DNA from 4 places in the Streptomyces sp. NBC_00457 genome. Region 2 is predicted to be linked to each of the others. Evidence: riboswitches for the same ligand, from Rfam matches in the RefSeq annotation. Region 2 holds a riboswitch; each other region holds the start of a gene.
The links. Region 2 has a riboswitch for cobalamin ahead of OG828_RS10765 (energy-coupling factor ABC transporter permease). Riboswitches for the same ligand answer to the same signal wherever they lie in the genome.
Positions count from the first base shown of each region.

Region 1: it holds a riboswitch for cobalamin, as region 2 does, so the genes downstream of both, OG828_RS37805 (cobalamin biosynthesis protein) here and OG828_RS10765 (energy-coupling factor ABC transporter permease) in region 2, are expected to answer to the same signal.
Region 3: it holds a riboswitch for cobalamin, as region 2 does, so the genes downstream of both, metE (5-methyltetrahydropteroyltriglutamate--homocysteine S-methyltransferase) here and OG828_RS10765 (energy-coupling factor ABC transporter permease) in region 2, are expected to answer to the same signal.
Region 4: it holds a riboswitch for cobalamin, as region 2 does, so the genes downstream of both, OG828_RS17635 (ribonucleoside-diphosphate reductase subunit alpha) here and OG828_RS10765 (energy-coupling factor ABC transporter permease) in region 2, are expected to answer to the same signal.

Region 1 covers NZ_CP107905.1:8,273,900-8,279,071, reverse strand. The annotation lists gene OG828_RS37825 (class II aldolase/adducin family protein) at 1-703, opposite strand, end outside; gene OG828_RS37820 (inorganic phosphate transporter) at 966-2,204, shown strand; gene OG828_RS37815 (hypothetical protein) at 2,235-2,456, shown strand; gene OG828_RS37810 (DUF397 domain-containing protein) at 2,477-2,689, opposite strand; cobalamin riboswitch at 2,928-3,067, shown strand; gene OG828_RS37805 (cobalamin biosynthesis protein) at 3,170-4,111, shown strand; gene OG828_RS37800 (cobyric acid synthase) at 4,108-5,172, shown strand, end outside.
Region 2 covers NZ_CP107905.1:2,347,454-2,352,625, forward strand. The annotation lists gene OG828_RS10760 (glycoside hydrolase family 2 TIM barrel-domain containing protein) at 1-2,950, opposite strand, end outside; cobalamin riboswitch at 3,143-3,327, shown strand; gene OG828_RS10765 (energy-coupling factor ABC transporter permease) at 3,358-4,050, shown strand; gene OG828_RS49500 (energy-coupling factor ABC transporter substrate-binding protein) at 4,047-4,751, shown strand; gene cbiQ (cobalt ECF transporter T component CbiQ) at 4,757-5,172, shown strand, end outside.
Region 3 covers NZ_CP107905.1:2,576,519-2,581,690, reverse strand. The annotation lists gene metE (5-methyltetrahydropteroyltriglutamate--homocysteine S-methyltransferase) at 113-2,431, opposite strand; cobalamin riboswitch at 2,583-2,808, opposite strand; gene OG828_RS11825 (SpoIIE family protein phosphatase) at 2,807-4,666, opposite strand; gene OG828_RS11820 (class I SAM-dependent DNA methyltransferase) at 4,709-5,172, opposite strand, start outside.
Region 4 covers NZ_CP107905.1:3,926,325-3,931,496, forward strand. The annotation lists gene mctP (monocarboxylate uptake permease MctP) at 1-1,063, shown strand, start outside; gene OG828_RS17630 (GNAT family N-acetyltransferase) at 1,185-1,691, shown strand; cobalamin riboswitch at 1,745-1,873, shown strand; gene OG828_RS17635 (ribonucleoside-diphosphate reductase subunit alpha) at 1,996-4,344, shown strand; gene OG828_RS17640 (ribonucleotide-diphosphate reductase subunit beta) at 4,344-5,172, shown strand, end outside.

The DNA.
Region 1 (5,172 bases), 5.9 Mb from region 2:
TCTCCCCCACCTCCCGCAACTGTTCCGCCGACAGCAGGCTCGGGGACAGGCCCGGTACCGAGGAGGCCGTGAGCCAGAGGCGGCACATCCACTCGAGTTGGGCGGTGCGGTCGTAGGCCTGGTCGAGGGTGGCGCCGTAGGCCATCGTGCCGTGGTTCTGGAGGAGGCAGGCGGAGCGGTCGGTCAGGGCCTGGAGCATGTTCTCGGCCAACTCGTCGCTGCCGTACGTCGCATAGGGGGCGACTCGGACGGGCCCGCCGAGCGCCTCGGTCATGTAATGGATCGCCGGGAGCTCGGTGACGAGGGTGGAGACGGCCGTGGCGTGGACGGCGTGGGTGTGGACGACGGCGCGGGCGTCGGTCGTGCGGTGGACGGCGAGATGCATGGGCAGTTCGCTGGTCGGGACGAGGGTGCCGAGCACCTGCCGGCCGTCGAGGTCGACGCCGGTCACGTCGTCCGGCGTGAGGCGGTCGTAGGGGACGCCCGACGGTGTGACCAGGACCGTGTCCCCGACGCGCAGGGAGACATTGCCGGACGTGCCGACGACGAGCCCGTCGGCCACGGTCCGGCGGGCGGTGGCGACGAGCTCCTCCCAAGCGCGCACCTCCTCCTGGAGCACACGCCTCCCCCATGGCGCCCCCACGACCTGTGACTCCTCCCGGGCCTCCCGCCCGCCCCCCTGATCCCACCGCTGCTCAGCCATGCCGCGATCCTGCCAGGCACGGCGTCAACCCGCCGTCGGGTGGGGGCCGCGCCCAGGTGACCAAAATCTCTTCAATGGATCCCTGTCACGGCTGAAGAAGTTTGCCCGAGGCTCCTAACCCTTGGGCTGTCTGGGCCGCGCGGATCCGGCGGTACCGCAACCGCCACACCAGGACACCGTGCGGCCCTTCCTAGTTCATCTTCCGTTCATTCAGGTTACCTACGTTCAACCGGCCAACGACCTCGAACGATTGCCTGGGTAAATGGAAAGCTTCTCGCTGATCCTCGCGATTGTGGTGATCACCGCTCTCGCGTTCGATTTCACGAACGGTTTCCACGACACCGCCAACGCGATGGCCACCACCATCTCGACCGGTGCGCTCAGACCCAAGGTCGCGGTGGCGATGTCCGCCGTACTCAACCTCGTCGGCGCCTTCCTCTCGGTGGAGGTCGCCAACACCATCTCCAAGGGGCTCGTCGACGAGACCGGCATACGTCCCGAGGTCATCTTCGCCGCCCTGGTCGGCGCGATTCTCTGGAACCTGCTGACCTGGCTGGTCGGTCTCCCCTCCAGTTCCTCGCACGCCCTGATGGGCGGCCTGATCGGCGCCACCATCGCCTCGGCCGGCGTCGGCGCGGTCCACGGCGACGTGCTCGTCACCAAGGTGCTGATCCCGGCGATCGCCGCCCCGCTGGTCGCCGGTATCGCAGCGATGCTCGCGACGAAGCTGATGTACTCCCTGGGCAAGAAGGCCGAGGGCAGCAACGCCTCCGAGAAGGGCTACCGCGCCGGGCAGATCGCCTCCGCGGGCCTGGTCTCGCTCGCCCACGGCACCAACGACGCGCAGAAGACGATGGGCATCATCACCCTCGCCCTGGTCACCGGCGGCGCCATCGCCCCCGGCTCGAACCCTCCCACCTGGGTGATCCTCTCCGCGGGCGTGGCCATCGCACTCGGCACCTACCTCGGCGGCTGGCGCATCATCCGCACCATGGGCAAGGGCCTGACCGACCTCCAGCCGCAACAGGGCTTCGCCGCCCAGACCAGCGCGGCCACGGTCATCCTGGCCTCCTCCCACCTCGGCTTCTCCCTCTCCACCACGCACTCGGTCTCCGGCTCCGTGATGGGCGCGGGCCTCGGCCGCAAGGGCGGCGTCGTCCGCTGGTCCACGGCCACCCGGATGTTCGTCGCCTGGGGCCTGACGCTGCCGGCGGCCGCGCTGGTCGGAGCGATCGCGGAGTACGTGACCGGCTTCGGCAGCTGGGGCACCGCCCTGGTCGCCGTCTTCCTGATCGCCTCCAGCGCCGCGATCTGGCTGCGCTCCCGCCGCGAGGTCGTCGACCACACGAACGTCAACGACACGGCGGAGGAACCGGCCGGCGTGGTGACGACGGCGATCGCCGCGGTGACCCCGCCGCCCGCGGGCACCGCGACCGACGAGCTGACGGCCACGATCCCCGCCCCGGCCTCCGAACCGGCGCCTTCGCAAGCCACGGTCTGACCCTCACCCCGTACTCAAGGAAGCAGCAACATGAAGATCGACTGGGCGGCCCTCGGCTCCGTCTTCGGCGTCAGCCTCGTGATCACCGTGGCCCTCGTGTCCCTGTTCACCCTCGGCGTCGCGGGCCTCTCCCGCCGCGAACGCGCCGCGTCCCAGGGCGACTCCGCCGCACTCGCGGTCACCGGCGCGTACACCTGCTTCGCCGCCTGCGCGGCGGCGGTGGGCTACGGGATCTATCTGATCGTCGCCTGACAGACCGGCCGCACCACCTCTCATGTCGCGGTGCTGAACCCCTGGGATCTCACCCCGGCGAGGAACAAGTGCCATGGGGTGCGTGCGAGATGGATGAGCGCCTCTCCGGCCGGCTCCTTCGTGTCGCGGACCAGCACACCTTCCGCGGCCTCGGCGACCGCGACGCAGGTCTCGCCGGTAACTGAATAGCTGCTGACGCGCCAGTTGTTCGCGGACGGACCCTCGTCGACCACGCAGACCTCCTCGGCTCGAGAGCCGGTCCCCCAGAGGTGTCCACCACGCCGAAAACCGTAGCGTCACGGTGTACGGCGCCGCAGGCCCCCCGAGGAATGGGTCTCGACAGCCCCCAGTACCGCTCCCCGAATTCTCCTTTTCAGTCTAGAGATGCCGGATTCGGTCGACCAGAGCCAAACCGGCCCTCATGTGGGCCTCAGCACACTCTCCCGCCGCAGGTCAACGGCAAGTTGACGGCCGTTCCAACCCCGTGGTGGACTGCCGGGGCCATGTACGGCGGCAGAAGAGGAAGCCGGTGTGAATCCGGCGCGGTCCCGCCACTGTCACCGGGGTAGTAAGCCCCGGGAGCCAGGAACTCTCGCCGCCGGTCTCGTCGAACCAGGGCGTGGACACCCTGAGTGAGGACATATCGCGATGCTCGGCTGCCGTTCGAGGTGCAGTACCAGGTCTCTGTCTGACCCCGCGGTCGGCTGAGCTCCATGCGTGCCGATCGCGAATTCGCGTACGGCGCCGCCGCCGGACTCCTCGGCGACCTGCTGCTCGGCGATCCGCGCCGGGGGCATCCGGTCGCCGCGTTCGGGCGGGCCGCCGGGGCCGTGGAAAAGGTGTTGTGGCGCGACCATCGCGGGTGGGGCGCACTGCACACTGCCGTGTGCGCCGGTGGCGCCGTGGCCGTCGGGGCACTCGCCGCTCGGGTCGTACGTACGTCCCCCGCCGCATCCGTCGCTCTGACCGGCGCCGCCACCTGGGCGGTCGTCGGGGGGACTTCGCTTGGCCGGGAGGCCCGGGGCATCGGGCGTGCGCTGGAGGCGGGGGACGTCGAGGGGGCGCGGGCGCGGCTGCCGCATCTGTGCGGGCGGGATCCGCAGGCGCTCGATGCGGACGGGATCGCTCGGGCCGTCGTGGAGTCCGTCGCCGAGAACACCTCCGATGCCGTGGTCGGGGCGCTGGTGTGGGGCGCCGTGGGGGGCGTTCCCGGGCTCGTCGGGTTCCGGGCCGTGAACACGCTCGACGCCATGGTGGGGCACAAGTCGCCCAAGTACCGGCGGTACGGCTGGGCTTCGGCCCGGCTCGACGACCTGGCGGGGTGGCCGGGATCGCGGCTGACCGCCGTACTCGCCGCCCTCGCCGGCGGTGACCCCCGTGGGGCCGTACGAGCCTGGCGCACCGATGCCGCCAAGCACCCGAGCCCCAACGCCGGGCCCGTGGAGGCCTCGTTCGCGGGAGCACTGGGCGTGCGGCTGGGCGGGACCCTGTCGTACGGCGGACGGGTCGAGCACCGGCCCGTGCTGAACGAGGCCGGGCGGACCGTCGGTACGCAGGACATCGAGGCGGCGGTACGACTGTCCAGGCGCGTCGGCTGGCTCGCGCTCGGCGTCTGTGTCGCCGCGCGCCGCATCGTGAAGGGGCGTACCTCATGACAGGCGGTGGACTCCTCGTCGCCGGCACCACCTCCGACGCCGGCAAGAGCGTCGTCACCGCCGGGATCTGCCGGTGGCTGGTGCGGCAGGGGGTCAAGGTCGCGCCGTTCAAGGCGCAGAACATGTCCCTCAATTCGTTCGTGACGCGGGAGGGCGCGGAGATCGGGCGGGCGCAGGCCATGCAGGCGCAGGCCTGTCGCGTCGAGCCGACCGCGCTGATGAATCCCGTGCTGCTCAAGCCCGGTGGCGAGCAGAGCAGTCAGGTCGTGCTCATGGGGAAGCCCGTGGGGGAGCTGAGTGCGCGCGGGTATCACGGGGGGCGGCAGGAGCGGCTGCTCGGGACCGTGCTCGACTGTCTCGCCGAGTTGCGGGGCACGTATGACGCGGTGATCTGTGAGGGAGCCGGCTCTCCGGCCGAGATCAATCTGCGGCGGACCGACATCGTCAACATGGGCATCGCCCGCAATGCCGGGCTGCCGGTGCTTGTGGTGGGTGACATCGACCGTGGGGGCGTCTTCGCCTCCTTCTTCGGGACCGTCGCGCTGCTCTCGCGCGAGGATCAGGAGCTCGTCGCCGGGTTCCTCGTCAACAAGTTCCGGGGGGACGTCAGCCTGTTGGAGCCCGGCCTCGACATGCTGCACGACCTCACGGGGCGGCGGACGTACGGCGTCCTGCCCTTCCGGCACGGGCTCGGGATCGACGAGGAGGACGGGATGGGGGTCCCCCCGCTCGAGCGAAGCCGAGAGTGGGGGAGGGTCTCCCTGCGGGGGACGGTGAGGGAGTCCGCCGTCTCCTCCCCCGTCGGCGAGGACGTGCTCCGGGTCGCCGTCTGCGCCGTCCCGCTCATGTCCAACTTCACCGACGTCGACGCGCTCGCCGCCGAACCCGGCGTCGTGGTGCGGTTCGTGGACCGGCCGGAGGAGCTGGCGGACGCGGATCTGGTGGTGATACCGGGGACTCGGGGGACCGTCCGCGCCCTGGAGTGGCTGCGGGAGCGTGGCCTCGCGGACGCCCTTGCGCGGAGGGCCGCCGAGCAGCGGCCCATCCTCGGTGTCTGCGGT
Region 2 (5,172 bases):
CGGCCGGACTGCCCGCGTCCAGGGGCAGTTGCTGCTTGGCCACCTCGAAGCCGGCCTTGGCCCACTTCGTGGCTTCCTTGGTGGTGAAGGACAGCTGCAGGAAGTACTCCGCGCCCGGCGCCGGGTTCGCCGGCAGCCGTACGGGCACAGTGATCTTCTTCTCGGACAGCGGCGGTACGTCGAGCTGCGCGCGGGTCAGCTTCCCCCGCTGGACGGCCTTGCCGTCGCCGATGAGCGTCCAAGTGCCGTCGAATTCACGGAGGTTGGTGAAGAGGTTCTCGTTGATGAGCGTCACCGCTCCCGGGCCGCCGCTCGCGGTGACGTTGATCGCCTGGTAGGCGTGCTTCACCTCGGCGGCCTTGCCGGTGTGGCCGCGGTCGGCGGTGACGATGCCGTCCGCGACGAAGTTCCCGTCGTTGGGGTTGTCGCCCCAGTCGCCGCCGTACGCGAAGAAGGTCTTCTCCGGCGACCGCTTCTCGGTGAAGCCGACCGTGTCGGCGTCGAACCAGAACCGCACACCCTCGTCACCGGGACCACGGCTGCCGGAGGCGAGTTCGGCGGCGGCGAGGGCGCGGGCGTAGACGCGGGCGCGGCGGATGGTGCCGCTGAACTCGCGGGTCCAGTTGTCGACGTCGGTGGCGAGTGAGAGCGGCGCGGCGTTGCTGCCGGGCTTGCGGGTGGTGGTGCGGGTGGCCCGTACCTCGCCGTCCACGTAGAGGGTCAGCGTGCCCGCGTCGGCGTCGAAAACGCCTGCGACGTGATGCTCCTTGCCGGTCCAGTCCGCCGGGACCGGCCAACTGGCCGTGATCCACTGGCCGCCGCCGTGGATGAAGAACTCGATGTTCTTGTTGGTCTGCTTGAGCGCGTACTGCGTGTCGCCCTTGGCGAGGATCGGCTGGTGGTAACCGGTCACGTGCGGGGTGATCCACGCTTCCAGGGTGAGCGAGCCGGTGAGGTCGAGGGAGGCGTCGCGGGCGAAGACGGTTCCGCCGTAGACGCCCTTGTCACGGTCGAAGGTGCCGCTGGGCGCGAGGATCTCGCCCTTCAGCTTCTTCGGCCCGGAGTCGGTGAACAGCTTGCGCGTCGGGGTGGGCCAGGACACGGACTGGTCCATGAAGTCCCAGATCCAGCCGCCCTGGAGGACGTCGTAGCGCCGGATGATGTCCCAGTACTTCTTGAAGTTGCCGTTCGAGTTCCCCATGGCGTGCGAGTACTCGATCATGACGTACGGCCGGGTGTCGGCGGTGTCCTTGGCGCGGGCCTCCACGCGCGCGGGACTTTCGTACATCTCGGAGCGGATGTCGCTGACGCCGGGGCGGTCGTCGCCCTCGTACTGGATGACGCGGGTCGTGTCGTACGAGCGGATCCAGTTGTGCATGTTGACGAAGGTGCTGCCGGCGCCCGCCTCGTTGCCGAGCGACCAGATGACGACCGACGCGTGGTTCTTGTCCCGGTGGACCATGTTCTGGGCGCGGGCCACGCAGGCCTCGCTCCAGTCGGCGTGGTCGCCCGGGTATTCGTCGCGGACGCCGTGGGTTTCGAGGTTGGTCTCGTCGACGATGTACAGGCCGTATTCGTCGGCGAGTTCGAGCCAGATCGGGTTGTCCGGGTAGTGCGAGGTCCGGACGGTGTTCATGTTCATCCGCTTGATGACCTCGATGTCCAGCACCATGTCCGCGCGGGTGAGCGCGGTGCCGCGGGCCGGGTGCATCTCGTGCCGGTTGGTGCCGCGGAAGGAGACGGGCTTGCCGTTGATGCGCATCAGCCCGTCCTTGAGCGCGAACTCGCGGAAGCCGACGCGGTGGGAAAGGGTTTCGATCACCTTTCCGGCGGGGTCGCGCAGCCGCAGGACGGCGGTGTAGAGGTTCGGGTGCTCCGCCGACCACAACTGCGGTGCCGGTACGGCCTTTTGAGCCTGTACGGTCGCGTCCTCCCCCGCCGCTCCGACCTCGGCGGTCTGCTGCAGGGGCCGGGACCAGACGGCGTGGCCCCGGTCGTCGTACAACTGCGTCTCGACGGTGTACCGGCCGCCGCCCGCGGTGCCGTACGCCCGCACGCTCGCCGTCACCGACAGCTCGGCGGCCGTGTAGTCGTCGCTCAGCGGGGTGTCCAGCTTGAAGTCGCGCAGGTGCACGGCCGGGGTGGAGTACAGGTAGACCGAGCGGAAGATGCCGCTCAGCCGGATCATGTCCTGGTCCTCCAGCCAGTCACCGTCGGAGTAGCGGTACACCTCCACGGCGATCTGGTTGGTGCCGGGCTTGAGGTGCTCGGTGATGTCGTACTCGGCGGGGGTGTAGGAGTCCTCGTGGTAGCCGACCAGTTCGCCGTTGATCCACACGTAGTGGGCCGACTTGACGCCCTCGAAGTGCAGGAAGGTCCGCCGGCCCGCCCAGTCCTTCGGGACCGTGAAGGTGCGCCGGTACTGGCCGACCGGGTTGTAGCGGGTCGGGGCGGCCGGGGGCTGGGACTCCTCCCCCAGGCCGTTGGGCCCCCACCAGGGGTAGGTGATGTTGACGTAGATCGGGAAGTCGTAGCCGTGCAGCTGCCAGACCGACGGGACGGGGAGGGTGTCCCAGTCCTTGTCGTCGACGTCCGTGCGGTAGAAGTCGGCGTTCCGGTCGTCGGGGCGGTCGGCGTAGGCGAACTTCCAGGTCCCGTCGAGGCTCTGCCGGTACGGCGAGCGGGTGCGGTCGGCGGCCAGTGCCTGTCTCACGTCCGCGTACGGCATGAGGGTGGTGTGCGGCGGCTCGGTGCCGACCTGGAAGAGGGCGATGTTGCCGTTCCACTCGGGAGTGGCGTCCGGCGCGGCACGCCTGGTTGACGCGTGGGCCGGCGCGGACGACAGGGCGAGGGCGCCGAGGACGGCGGCGGACGACTCGAGGAGACGGCGGCGGCTGATGACCGGCCGTTGGGCGGGAGAGGAGTGCTGGTGCGCGTGCGGGTGCGGCATGACCGAGACCTTCCTCAGAACGACAGTGCGCTGCACCTACTGGGTGCTTGCGTCGGATCCTGTCCATATCACTAGGTTCCGAACGCCTCAGAAGCAACATTCCTGTCGGACTTTGTTGAGTCCTGATCGTGTGGCCATGTGCAACCGTCCGCACGCCCCCATGCGCGGCTTGTCACCACCCCACACCGCGCACTACTGTCACCACGCCTTGGTGAACGGGAAATCGGTGCGATACCGGTGCGGCCCTCGCCACTGTGAATCGGGAAGTCCGGCTCCGGCCCTCACGGGCAGCCACTGGGTCCTCCAGGACCCGGGAAGGCGGAGCACGGGCGGTGGTACCCGTCAGCCAGGAGACCGGCCAAGGCGCGTCAACCATCCACGAGGTGCTGGAGAGGGTCTGCTGAGCCATGCACATTGCCGAGGGTTTCCTTCCTCCGGCGCACGCGGTCGCCTGGGGCGTCGCGTCCGCGCCGTTCGTCGTCCACGGAGCCCGGTCACTCACCCGTGAAGTCAGGGAGCACCCGGAGAGCACCCTGCTCCTCGGCGCCTCCGGAGCCTTCACGTTCGTCCTGTCGGCCCTCAAACTGCCGTCGGTGACCGGGAGTTGCTCCCACCCCACCGGCACCGGACTGGGCGCCATCCTGTTCCGGCCGCCGGTGATGGCGGTGCTGGGCACCATCACCCTGCTCTTCCAGGCGCTGCTGCTGGCCCACGGCGGCCTGACCACGCTCGGCGCCAACGTGTTCTCGATGGCGATCGTCGGGCCCTGGGCCGGATACGGGATCTACCGGTTGCTCCGGCGGTACGACGTGCCGCTGATGGTCGCCGTCTTCTTCGGCGCGTTCGTCGCCGACCTGTCCACCTACTGCGTCACCAGCGTCCAGCTGGCGCTCGCGTTTCCCGACCCGAGCAGTGGATTCCTGGGCGCGCTGGGCAAGTTCGGGTCCATCTTCGCCGTGACGCAGATCCCGCTCGCGGTGAGCGAGGGACTGCTCACGGTGCTGGTGATGCGGCTGCTCGTGCAGTCGAGCAAGGGCGAGCTGACCCGGCTCGGCGTGCTGCTCACCAGGAAGGCGAGCACCGAGGCGGTGGCCCGATGAAGCGGAACACGAAGATCAACCTCCTGCTGCTGCTCGCCGTCGTCGCCCTCGCGGTGCTGCCGCTGGCGCTGGGCCTCGGCGACGACAAGGAGGAGCCGTTCGCGGGCGCCGACGGTGAGGCGGAGGCGGCGATCACCGAGATCGAGCCGGACTACGAGCCCTGGTTCTCGCCGCTGTACGAGCCCCCCTCCGCCGAGATCGAGTCGGGCCTGTTCGCCCTCCAGGCAGCCATCGGCGCCGGCGCCCTCGCCTACTACTTCGGCGTGCGGCGCGGGCGACGGCAGGGTGAGCAGCGGGCGCTGGCGCGGCAGGGCACCTATGCCGCGGCGGACGAACGGACCGCACGCACCGTGGGCTCCGCGGCCGAGCCCGACGACCAGGCCGTACGCGACGTGGACGCCGCCTCCGACGGCCATGCCGCACGCGATGCCGAGGCCGCGACCGGCGACCAGACCGCACCCGGCGGGGAAGCCGCGCGCCGTGACCAAGCCACGCACGAACCCGACGTGGACGCCGTGCACCACGACAAGGCCACGCTCCAGCCCGACAGGGCCGCCGCGCGCCGTGACCAAGCCACGCACGAACCCGACGTGGACGCCGCGCGCCACGACAAGGCCACGCACCAGCCCGACAGGGCCGCCGCGCGCCATGACAAGGCCGCGCACCAGCCCGGTGGCACGCGTGGCGCCGGGCAGGGCTGACGCGCGTGCTGCCCATCGACGCGGCGGCGCACAGCAGCCGCTGGCGCCGCCGCCACCCCGTGGACAAGGCCGTGCTCGGGCTCGGCCTCACCGTGCTGGCGATCTCGCTGCCGCCGTGGCCGGGCGCGGCCCTGGTGCTGCTGACCGCGCTCGCCGTGCTGCTGGGCCCGGCGGGCGTGCCCGGCCGCAAGCTGTGGCGGGCCTACCGTGTCCCGCTGGGCTTCTGCGTGACCGGCGCGGCCACCCTGTTGGTGCAGGTCGGCGGCCCGGACGGGTTCCTGACCCTGGCCGACGAGGGACCTGTGCGCGCCGGGGAACTGCTGCTGCGCACCTCGGCCGCCTCGCTCGGCGTGCTGCTGTTCGCGTTCACCACACCCATGTCCGATTTGCTGCCGCGTCTGGTGAAGGCCGGGATTCCCGC
Region 3 (5,172 bases), 230 kb from region 2:
ACTTGTAGCGAAATCCATTCGTCCCGATATGTGCAATCACCTCTGCTGCGGGGTCGTGTGCTGAATCCGGCCGGGGCGCACGGGGCGCCCCGGCCGGTGGGGAGGCAGGTGGTCAGGGTGTCGGCAGTTCGGCGCGGACCGTGTAGGCCGCGGCGACCAGGTTCTCCAGTGAGGAACGGGTCTCCGGCCAGGCGCGGGTCTTCAGGCCGCAGTCGGGGTTGACCCACAGCCGGTCGGCGGGGATCGCCTTCAGGGCGGTGCGCAGGAGTTCGGCCGCCTCCTCGGCGCTCGGCACGCGCGGGGAGTGGATGTCGTACACGCCGGGTCCGGCCTCGCGCGGATAGCCGTGGCCGGCGAGTTCACGGGCGACCTGCATATGGGAGCGGGCCGCCTCCAGGCTGATGACGTCCGCGTCGAGGTCGTCGATGGCCTGGACGATGTCGCCGAACTCGGCGTAGCACATGTGGGTGTGGATCTGGGTGTCCGGACGCACTCCGCTGGTGGTGAGGCGGAACGCCTCCGTGGCCCAGGCCAGGTAGGCGGGGTGGTCGGCGGCGCGCAGCGGCAGCGTTTCGCGCAGGGCCGGTTCGTCGACCTGGATCACCGAAGTTCCGGCCGTCTCAAGGTCGTTCACCTCGTCGCGCAGCGCCAGCGCGACCTGCCGGGCCGTCTCGCCGAGCGGCTGGTCGTCGCGGACGAAGGACCAGGCGAGCATGGTGACCGGGCCGGTGAGCATGCCCTTGACGGGGCGCGAGGTGAGGGACTGGGCATACGTCGTCCAGCGCACCGTCATCGGCTCGGGACGGGAGATGTCGCCGGCCAGGATCGGCGGGCGGACGTAGCGGGTGCCGTAGGACTGGACCCAGCCGTGCTGGGTGGCGAGGTAGCCGGTGAGCTGCTCGGCGAAGTACTGGACCATGTCGCCCCGTTCGGGCTCACCGTGCACCAGGACGTCCAGGCCGGTCTTCTCCTGGAAGGAGATCACCTCCTGGATCTCCGCCCTGATCCGGTCCTCGTAGCCGGCCGTGTCGATCCGGCCCGCCTTCAAGTCCGCCCGCGCCGCGCGCAGTTCGCCGGTCTGCGGGAACGAGCCGATGGTGGTGGTCGGCAGCGGCGGCAGGCCGAGGTGGGCGCGCTGGGCGGCGGCCCGCTCGGCGTACGGCTGGGAGCGGCGGGCGTCGGCGGCGGTGACGTCCGTGGCGCGGGCCCGTACGGCCGGGTCGCGGGTGATGGGGGAGTTGGCGCGGGAGGCCAGGTCGGCGCGGTTGGCGGCGAGTTCGGCGGTGATCGCGTCGGTGCCGCGGGCGAGGCCCTTGGCGAGGGTGACGATCTCGGCGGTCTTCTGCCGGGCGAAGGCGAGCCAGCGCAGGATCTGCGGCTCGATGTCCCGCTCGGCCGCCGTGTCGAGGGGGACGTGCAGCAGGGAGCAGGAGGCCGCGACGTCGACCCGGTCGGCCAGGCCCAGAAGGGTGCCGAGCGTGGTGAGCGACGCCGACAGGTCGTTGACCCAGATGTTGCGGCCGTCGACGACACCGGCGACCAGCTGCTTGCCGGGCAGCCCGCCGACCGCGGCGAGGGCGTCCAGATTGGCGGCGGCGGCGTCGGTGAAGTCCAGCGCGAGTCCGTCGACGGGGGCTTTGGCCAGCACCGGCAGTGCGTCGCCGAGCCGGTCGAAGTACGAGGCGATCAGCAGCCTCGGCCGGTCGGTGAGGGCGCCGAGCTCCCGGTACGCCCGCTCGGCGGCGTTCAGTTCGGCCGGGGTGCGGTCCTGGACGAGGGCGGGCTCGTCCAGCTGCACCCACTCGGCGCCGGCGGCGCGCAGGTCGGCGAGGACCTCGGCGTACACCGGGAGCAGCCGGTCGAGGAGGGTGATCGGGTCGAAGTCGGCGGCCACGCCGGGGGCGGGCTTGGCGAGCAGGAGGTAGGTGACGGGGCCGACCAGGACCGGACGCGCCGTCAGGCCCAGGGCGAGGGCTTCCTTCAGTTCGGTGACCTGCTTGGCGGAGTCCGCGGTGAACACCGTGTCCGGGCCCAACTCCGGCACCAGATAGTGGTAGTTGGTGTCGAACCACTTCGTCATCTCCAGCGGCGCCACGTCCTGGGTGCCGCGCGCCATGGCGAAGTAGCCGTCCAGGGCGTCCGCTTCGACGGCGGCGCGGTGCCGCTCGGGGATCGCGCCGACCATGACGGTGGTGTCGAGGACGTGGTCGTAGTACGAGAAGTCACCGGTCGGCACCTCGTGGATGCCGGCGCCGGACAGTTGCCGCCAGTTGCCGCTGCGCAGTTCGGCGGCGGTGGCGCGGAGGGCGTCGGCGGTGACGCGGCCCTTCCAGTAGCCCTCGATCGCCTTCTTCAGTTCCCGGCGCGGGCCCTGGCGGGGGTAGCCGTACACGGTGGCCCGTGCTGCCGCGGCTGCGGGCTTGCTTGTCACGGAGATCTCCTTCGCGAGATGAATCCCAGAGATCCCGGAGACGGGACGAGAACGCGAAGGGTGACCGACCGGACGGCAACGGCCACTGGCCGTCCGCTCGGTGGTACGCCGACCCGCCCTCGAGGTCACCGGGATGTCCGCGCACGAGTGGTTCGCACACGGGCAGTTGGCAGGTCTTCGGACTCACGGGCACGTCTCGTCGTCGTACGAGAGACATCTACTGGCCGTCGCTTCCCAGGCCCGTTTCACGGACCCAGTGCGTATGACGGCGGTCGTTCCCGTTCACCGCTGCGGGGCAGTCCCGGAATTTCACCGGGTTCCCTCTTGCGACGCATCCCGCCTGGCGGACGGGGCGAACCAGCTGCGTCGGCCAGCTTAACCCGCGGGAGGAAGTGGCTGCTCGAACCACACAACCTTGCCCGTGCTCACCCGAGTTGCCCCCCAGCGCTCTGACAGCTGGTCGACCAGGAACAGCCCGCGTCCGCCCTCGTCGCTCAGGCGGGCGTGGCGCATCCTCGGTACCACGGGGGAGTCGTCGCCGACCTCGCAGCGGAGCACGTCCGTGCACAGGAGCCGCAGGGTGATCGGGCGGGAGGCGAAGCGCACGGCGTTGGCGACCACCTCGCTGACCATCAGCTCGGTGGACTCCAGGAGGTCGTCGAGGCCCCAGCCGTGCAGGGTCCTGCGGGTCAGCCGGCGGGCCTGGCGGGCGGTCTGCGGGCGCGGAGCCATGTACCAGTAGGCGACGGTCTCCGGCAGGATGCCCTCGAACCGGGCCGCGAGCAGCGCGATGTCGTCGTCGCGGCCACCGGAGCCCAGGGTGCCGAGGGCCTGGTCGCACAGGCCTTCCAGGGTCGGCGGCGCGGATCCTGAACCAGTCGCGCGCAGCCGGGCGCACAGCCGCTCCACGCCGGTCATGACGTCCGAGTCGCGGGACTCGACCAGGCCGTCGGTGTACAGCAGCAGCGTCGCCCCGGTCGGCGCGTGGGTCTCGACGGACTCGAATCCGCCGCTGCCGACACCGATCGGCGCTCCGGGCGGGACGTCCAGCACCTCCACGCCGCCGTCGGGACGCAGCAGCACCGGCGGCAGATGTCCGGCGCTGGAGACGATCAGCCGGTGCAGTACGGGGTCGTACAACGCGTACAGACAGGTCGCGGTGTGCTCGCTGCCCAGGCGTCCCGCCTGCTCGTCGAGGTGGTGCAGCACCTCGTCCGGGGGCAGATCGAGCCCGGCCAGGGTCTGCACGCTGGTCCGCAGCTGGCCCATGATCGCGGCCGAGGTCATGGAGTGGCCCATCACATCGCCGATCACCAGGGCCACGCGGTTGCCGGGCAGCGGGATCGCGTCGTACCAGTCCCCGCCGACCTGCGCGGTCCGCGAGGCCGGCAGATAGCGGCTCGCCAGCCGGACCCCGGGCGGCTCCGGAAGCGACGGCGGGAGCATCGTGCGCTGCAACGTGTCCGCGACGGATGCCTCACGTTCGTACAGCATCGCCTTGTCCAGCCCGAGGGCGGTGTGGGTGGCGAGCTGGGAGGCCACCAGCAGATCGTCGCCGGTGAAGTCGGGCCGGTCGGGTCCGCGGATCAGGACGACGCTGCCCAGGGCGTGGTTGCGGCCGTGCAGCGGGGCGATGATCAGCCGTCGCCCGGGCGGTGCCGACCGGGGCATGTGCACCCTCCCGAGCAGCTCGGCCGCCGCCGGGGCGACGCCCGGGTCGCTGCCGAACACCGGCCGTCCGTCCTGGAGCAGCTTGGCGAGCAGTCCAGTGGTGGCCGGGTGGACGACCTCGGCCGCCTGGAGGGTGTGCGCGCTCGGCGCGGGTGATGCGGAGCCCTGGCCGGCGGGGGCCCGGAGGGACGCGTGGTCCACGGTGTGCAGCCGCAGGATCTCGGGGGCGGCGCCGATGTCGTCGCCTATCGGCAGGGGGGCGTACAGATGGACGAACGCCGTGTCGGCGAACGCCGGGACGGCCGCGCGGCACAGTTCGTACAGCGTCTCGTCGAGATTCATGCCGCGGGCGATCTGCCGGGTCGCGGCGTCGAGATAGCGGAGCCTGTCGGTCTGCGGCGGGGTGGCGTCGGGTCCGGCGGGGGCCTCGGCGGCCGGCAGGCGCACGGTCACCCCGCGGTTGTCGGAGCCGGACGGCTGCGGCCGATGCATGAACGCAGCGGATTCCCGCGCACCGGGCGCGGGACCCCCGGTGTCGTCACCGGTTCCGAGCTGCTTCGTCATGCGTGTCCTTCCGGGCGTGCGGCCCGCGCCCCGGCGAGCGGTTCAGGAGTCGTCGGGCGTGCGCCGGCAGTGCAGGAAGATCTGTACCTCGGGCTGGATGTCGGCGGCCGCCGGAGCGTAGGTGTACGAGGACTCGTCGCCGATCTCGAAGCCCGCCGTCTCGACGACCTCGCGCAGTTCGTCCCTCAGGTAGCCGGAGACGCGGATGCTCCTTCCGATGAAGGGGATCGAGAAGTCGTCCACATCGGCCTCCACCATCGACAGGGCCAACAGGCCGCCGGGACGCAGCAGATGACGGACGGTGCGCAGGGCCAGGGGGATCTCCGCGCGCGGGAGCATGAGCAGGGAGAAGAACGCGGCGACGCCGTCGAAGCGCCCGAGGTCCAAGGGGCCGCCGGGCCGCAGGTCCGCGATGTCCGCCTGATGGAACTCCCCGGTGGGCACATGGTCGCGGGCCAGCGCGACCATCCCGTCCGACAGGTCCACCCCGACCACGTCGAAGCCCG
Region 4 (5,172 bases), 1.6 Mb from region 2:
TCTGCGGGCGCCTGCGCTGATCGCGTTCGTGAAGGACGCGCTGATCTACATCGTCATCGCGGTCGCGGTCATCTACATCCCGATCAAGCTGGGCGGGTTCGACGACATCTTCGCCAAGGCGAGCGCCGCGTTCAGCCAGACCAACCCGGCGACGGGCGCGCCACGCGGTGCGACGGTCCCGGGCGACGCGACCCAGTGGACGTACGCCACCCTGGCCCTCGGCTCGGCGCTCGCGCTGTTCATGTACCCGCACTCGGTGACGGCCGTGCTCTCCAGCCGCAGCCGTGACGTCATCCGCCGCAACTCCACGATCCTGCCGCTGTACTCGCTGATGCTGGGCCTGCTCGGTCTGCTCGGCTTCATGGCGATCGCGGCCGGAATCAAGGTGGAGAACGGCCAGTTGGCGATCCCGCAGCTGTTCGAGACCATGTTCCCCGACTGGTTCGCGGGCGTGGCCTTCGCGGCGATCGGCATCGGCGCGCTGGTGCCGGCGGCGATCATGTCCATCGCGGCGGCCAACCTCTTCACCCGCAACATCTACAAGGACTTCATCAAGCCGGACGCCACACCGGCGCAGGAGACCAAGGTCTCCAAGCTGGTGTCCCTGCTGGTGAAGGTGGGCGCACTGGTCTTCGTCCTGACCATGGACAAGACGGTGGCGATCAACTTCCAACTGCTGGGCGGCATCTGGATCCTCCAGACCTTCCCGGCCCTGGTCGGCGGCCTCTTCACCCGCTGGTTCCACCGCTGGGCCCTGCTCGCCGGCTGGGCGGTCGGCATGATCTACGGCACGGTCGCCGCGTACGGCGTCGCCTCCCCGACCCAGGACCACTTCGGCGGCTCCAACAAGGAGATCCCCGGCATCGGCGAGATCGGCTACATCGGCCTCACGGCGTTCGTCCTGAACGTGCTGGTGACGGTCGTCCTCACCTTCGCCCTCAAGGCGATGAAGGCCCCCGAGGGCGTGGACGAGACAAGCCCGGAGGACTACACAGGCGAGGCGGGCGACCCGGGAGTCAAGACGGAACTGCCGCCGGCTACGGCGGCTGCAGCGCCCCATTAGGGGCGCGGGGCTGTATCGATTTGCGGCTCCGCCGCGTGGGCGCGACCAGCCACGACGAACCCGCAGCGGGCCGCCGAAATCAAGCACCACGGCGGCCCGCTCTTCATGCACACTCACCCGCATGGACATAGTGATCCGGCGCGTAGAACCCACCGAATACGGAACCCTCGGCGACATCACAGCCCAGGCCTACCTCCAGGACGGCCTCCTGACCTTCGGCGAGAGCGACTGGTACCTCGGTGAGCTGAAGGACGTGGCGAAGCGCGCCGCCGCGGCCGACGTTCTCGTAGCCACACAGGGCGACCAACTCCTCGGCGGAGTCACCTTCGTCCCCTCCCCCGGCCCCATGGCCGAACTCGCCCGCCCCGGAGAGGCGGAGATCCGCATGCTGGCCGTGGCCCGGGCGGCCCGCGGAAGGGGCGCCGGAGAGGCCCTCGTCCGCGCGTGCGTCGAGCGGGCGAAAGCGACGGACGGCTGCACCGGCATGGTCCTGTCGACCCAGCCCTCGATGCACGCAGCCCACCGCATCTACGAACGTCTCGGCTTCACCCGAGCCCCGGAACGCGACTGGAACCCGATCCCGGAGCAGCCCGAGTTCACTCTCCTCACTTATCAGTTGACGCTCTGAAGCCGACCGCGACACAACATGTAGGGGTGTCACCGGAGCCGGGCACAAGATGTATGCTCATGCTCGCTGTCGCCGCAGGGGAATCCGGTGCGAATCCGGAACTGTCCCGCAACGGTGTACTCATGCGTGTTCATACACGTATGGGAGTCAGTCCGAGGACCTGCCGACAGCGCGCCCGGCCACCCGGCCGGTGCGCCCGACGTCCGGGCCTCGTGGAATGGGCCGGTGGGCGCGACGCCATGTGCGCTCGTGTGCTGCCCCCTGCCCTCCGCAAGGCCCCGTGCCGAGCGAGGGAGAGCCCCACGTGACCATCGCGCCAGCCGAACCGGCCTCAGCGATCCAGGACACCGACGGTCCGGGAACCGCACTGCTGCGGACCCTGACCGAGCTGACCGCCGACCTCCCCGACGCCGACCCCGGCCGGGTCGCCGCCGCCGCGCTGCGCGGCAGGTCGGCCCGGGCGGACGAGTCGGAGTTGCGCGAGCTGGCCACCGAGGCCGCGGCCGGCCTCATCTCGGAGGACCCCGTGTACTCCCGGCTGGCCGCCCGTCTCCTGACGATCGGCATCGCCGCCGAGGCGGCCTCGCAGGGTGTCACGTCGTTCTCCGAGTCGGTCGCCGTCGGCCATCGCGAGGGCCTCATCGCCGACCGCACCGCCGAGTTCGTACGGCTGCACACGGCCCGCCTGGACCACCTGATCGACCCTGCGGCCGACGACCGCTTCGGCTACTTCGGCCTGCGCACCCTGCACAGCCGCTACCTCCTCCGGCACCCCATCACCCGCAAGGTGATCGAGACGCCCCAGCACTTCATGCTCCGGGTCGCCGCAGGTCTGGCCGAAGACGACACCGCCCGCTCCGTCGACGAAGTCGCCGCGCTCTACGGGCTGATGAGCCGCCTCGACTACCTCCCCTCCTCCCCCACCCTCTTCAACTCCGGCACCCGGCACCCCCAGATGTCGTCCTGCTACCTCCTCGACTCACCCAAGGACGAGCTGGACTCCATCTACGACCGCTACCACCAGGTGGCCCGCCTCTCGAAGCACGCCGGCGGCATCGGCATCGCCTACTCCCGCATCCGCGCCCGCGGTTCACTGATCCGCGGCACGAACGGGCACTCCAACGGCATCGTCCCGTTCCTGAAGACCCTGGACGCCTCGGTCGCCGCCGTGAACCAGGGCGGCCGGCGCAAGGGCGCGGCGGCGGTGTACCTGGAGACCTGGCACTCCGACATCGAGGAGTTCCTGGAGCTGCGCGACAACACCGGTGAGGACGCCCGCCGTACGCACAATCTGAACCTGGCGCACTGGGTCCCGGACGAGTTCATGCGCCGGGTCAACGCGGACGGCGTGTGGTCCCTCTTCTCCCCCGCCGACGTGCCCGAACTGACCGACCTGTGGGGCGAGGAGTTCGACGCCGCGTATCAGAAGGCGGAGGCCGCGGGGCTCGCGCGCAAGACCATCCCGGCCCGTGATCTGTACGGCCGCATGATGCGCACCCTCGCGCAGACCGGCAACGGCTGGATGACCTTCAAGGACGCCGCCAACCGCACCGCCAACCAGACCGCCGAGCCCGGCCATGTCGTCCACTCCTCCAACCTCTGCACGGAGATCCTGGAGGTCACGGACGACGATGAGACGGCGGTGTGCAACCTGGGGTCGGTCAACCTCGGCGCGTTCGTGAACGACGGGGACATCGACTGGGAGCGGCTGGACGAGGCCGTCCGCACCGCCGTCACCTTCCTCGACCGCGTCGTCGACATCAACTTCTACCCGACCGAGCAGGCGGGCCGGTCCAACGCCAAGTGGCGTCCCGTGGGCCTCGGCGCGATGGGCCTCCAGGACGTCTTCTTCAAGCTGCGCCTGCCCTTCGACTCACCCGAGGCCAAGGCCCTCTCCACCCGCATCGCCGAGCGCATCATGCTGGCTTCGTACGAGGCCTCCGCCGACCTCGCCGAGCGCAACGGCCCCCTCCCCGCCTGGCAGAAGACCCGTACCGCCAAGGGTGTCCTGCACCCCGACCACTACGACGTCGAGCTGACCTGGCCCGAGCGCTGGGCGGCCCTGCGCGAACGCATCGCCGAAGTCGGCCTGCGCAACTCGCTGCTCCTGGCCATCGCGCCCACCGCCACCATCGCGTCCATCGCCGGTGTGTACGAGTGCATCGAGCCGCAGGTCTCCAACCTCTTCAAGCGCGAGACCCTGTCCGGCGAGTTCCTCCAGGTCAACTCGTACCTGGTGAACGAACTCAAGGCACTCGGCGTCTGGGACGCCCGCACCCGCGAGGCGCTGCGCGAGGCGAACGGCTCGGTGCAGGACTTCGCCTGGATCCCCGAGGACGTACGGCGGCTCTACCGCACGGCGTGGGAGATCCCGCAGCGCGGACTGATCGACATGGCCGCCGCCAGAACCCCCTTCCTGGACCAGTCCCAGTCCCTGAACCTCTTCCTGGAGACGCCGACCATCGGAAAGCTCTCCTCGATGTACGCGTACGCCTGGAAGTCCGGGCTGAAGACGACGTACTACCTGCGCTCCCGCCCGGCGACCCGCATCGCCCGCGCGGCACAGGCGACGCTCCCCGTCCAGCAGGTGACCTCTGAAGACGCCGTCGCCTGCTCCCTGGAAAACCCCGAGTCCTGCGAGGCCTGCCAGTAATGACCACCCGTAACCAGCATCTCCTCGACCCGGGCTTCGAGCTGACCCTGCGCCCCATGCGCTACCCCGACTTCTACGAGCGCTACCGGGACGCCATCAAGAACACCTGGACCGTGGAGGAGGTCGACCTCCACTCGGACGTCACCGACCTCGCCAAGCTCACGCCCGACGAACAGCACCTGATCGGCCGACTCGTCGCCTTCTTCGCGACGGGTGACTCGATCGTCGCCAACAACCTGGTGCTGACGCTCTACAAGCACATCAACTCCCCCGAGGCGCGCCTGTATCTCTCAAGGCAGCTCTTCGAGGAGGCCGTCCACGTCCAGTTCTATCTGACGCTGCTGGACACCTACCTCCCCGATCCGGAGGACCGGGCCGCCGCGTTCGACGCCGTGGAGAACATCCCGTCCATCCGCGAGAAGGCCGGGTTCTGCTTCAAGTGGATCAACGAGGTCGAGAAGCTGGACCGCCTGGAGACGCAGGCCGACCGGCGCCGCTTCCTGCTCAACCTCATCTGCTTCGCGGCGTGCATCGAGGGCCTGTTCTTCTACGGGGCCTTCGCGTACGTCTACTGGTTCCGCAGCCGGGGTCTGCTGCACGGCCTGGCGACCGGCACCAACTGGGTGTTCCGCGACGAGACGATGCACATGTCCTTCGCGTTCGACGTGGTCGACACGGTCCGCAAGGAGGAGCCGGAGCTCTTCGACGACCAGCTCGAGCAGCAGGTCACCGACATGCTGAGGGAGGCCGTCGAGGCCGAGCTGCAGTTCGCGCGCGACCTGTGTGGTGACGGCCTCCCGGGGATGAACACGGAATCGATGCGGCAGT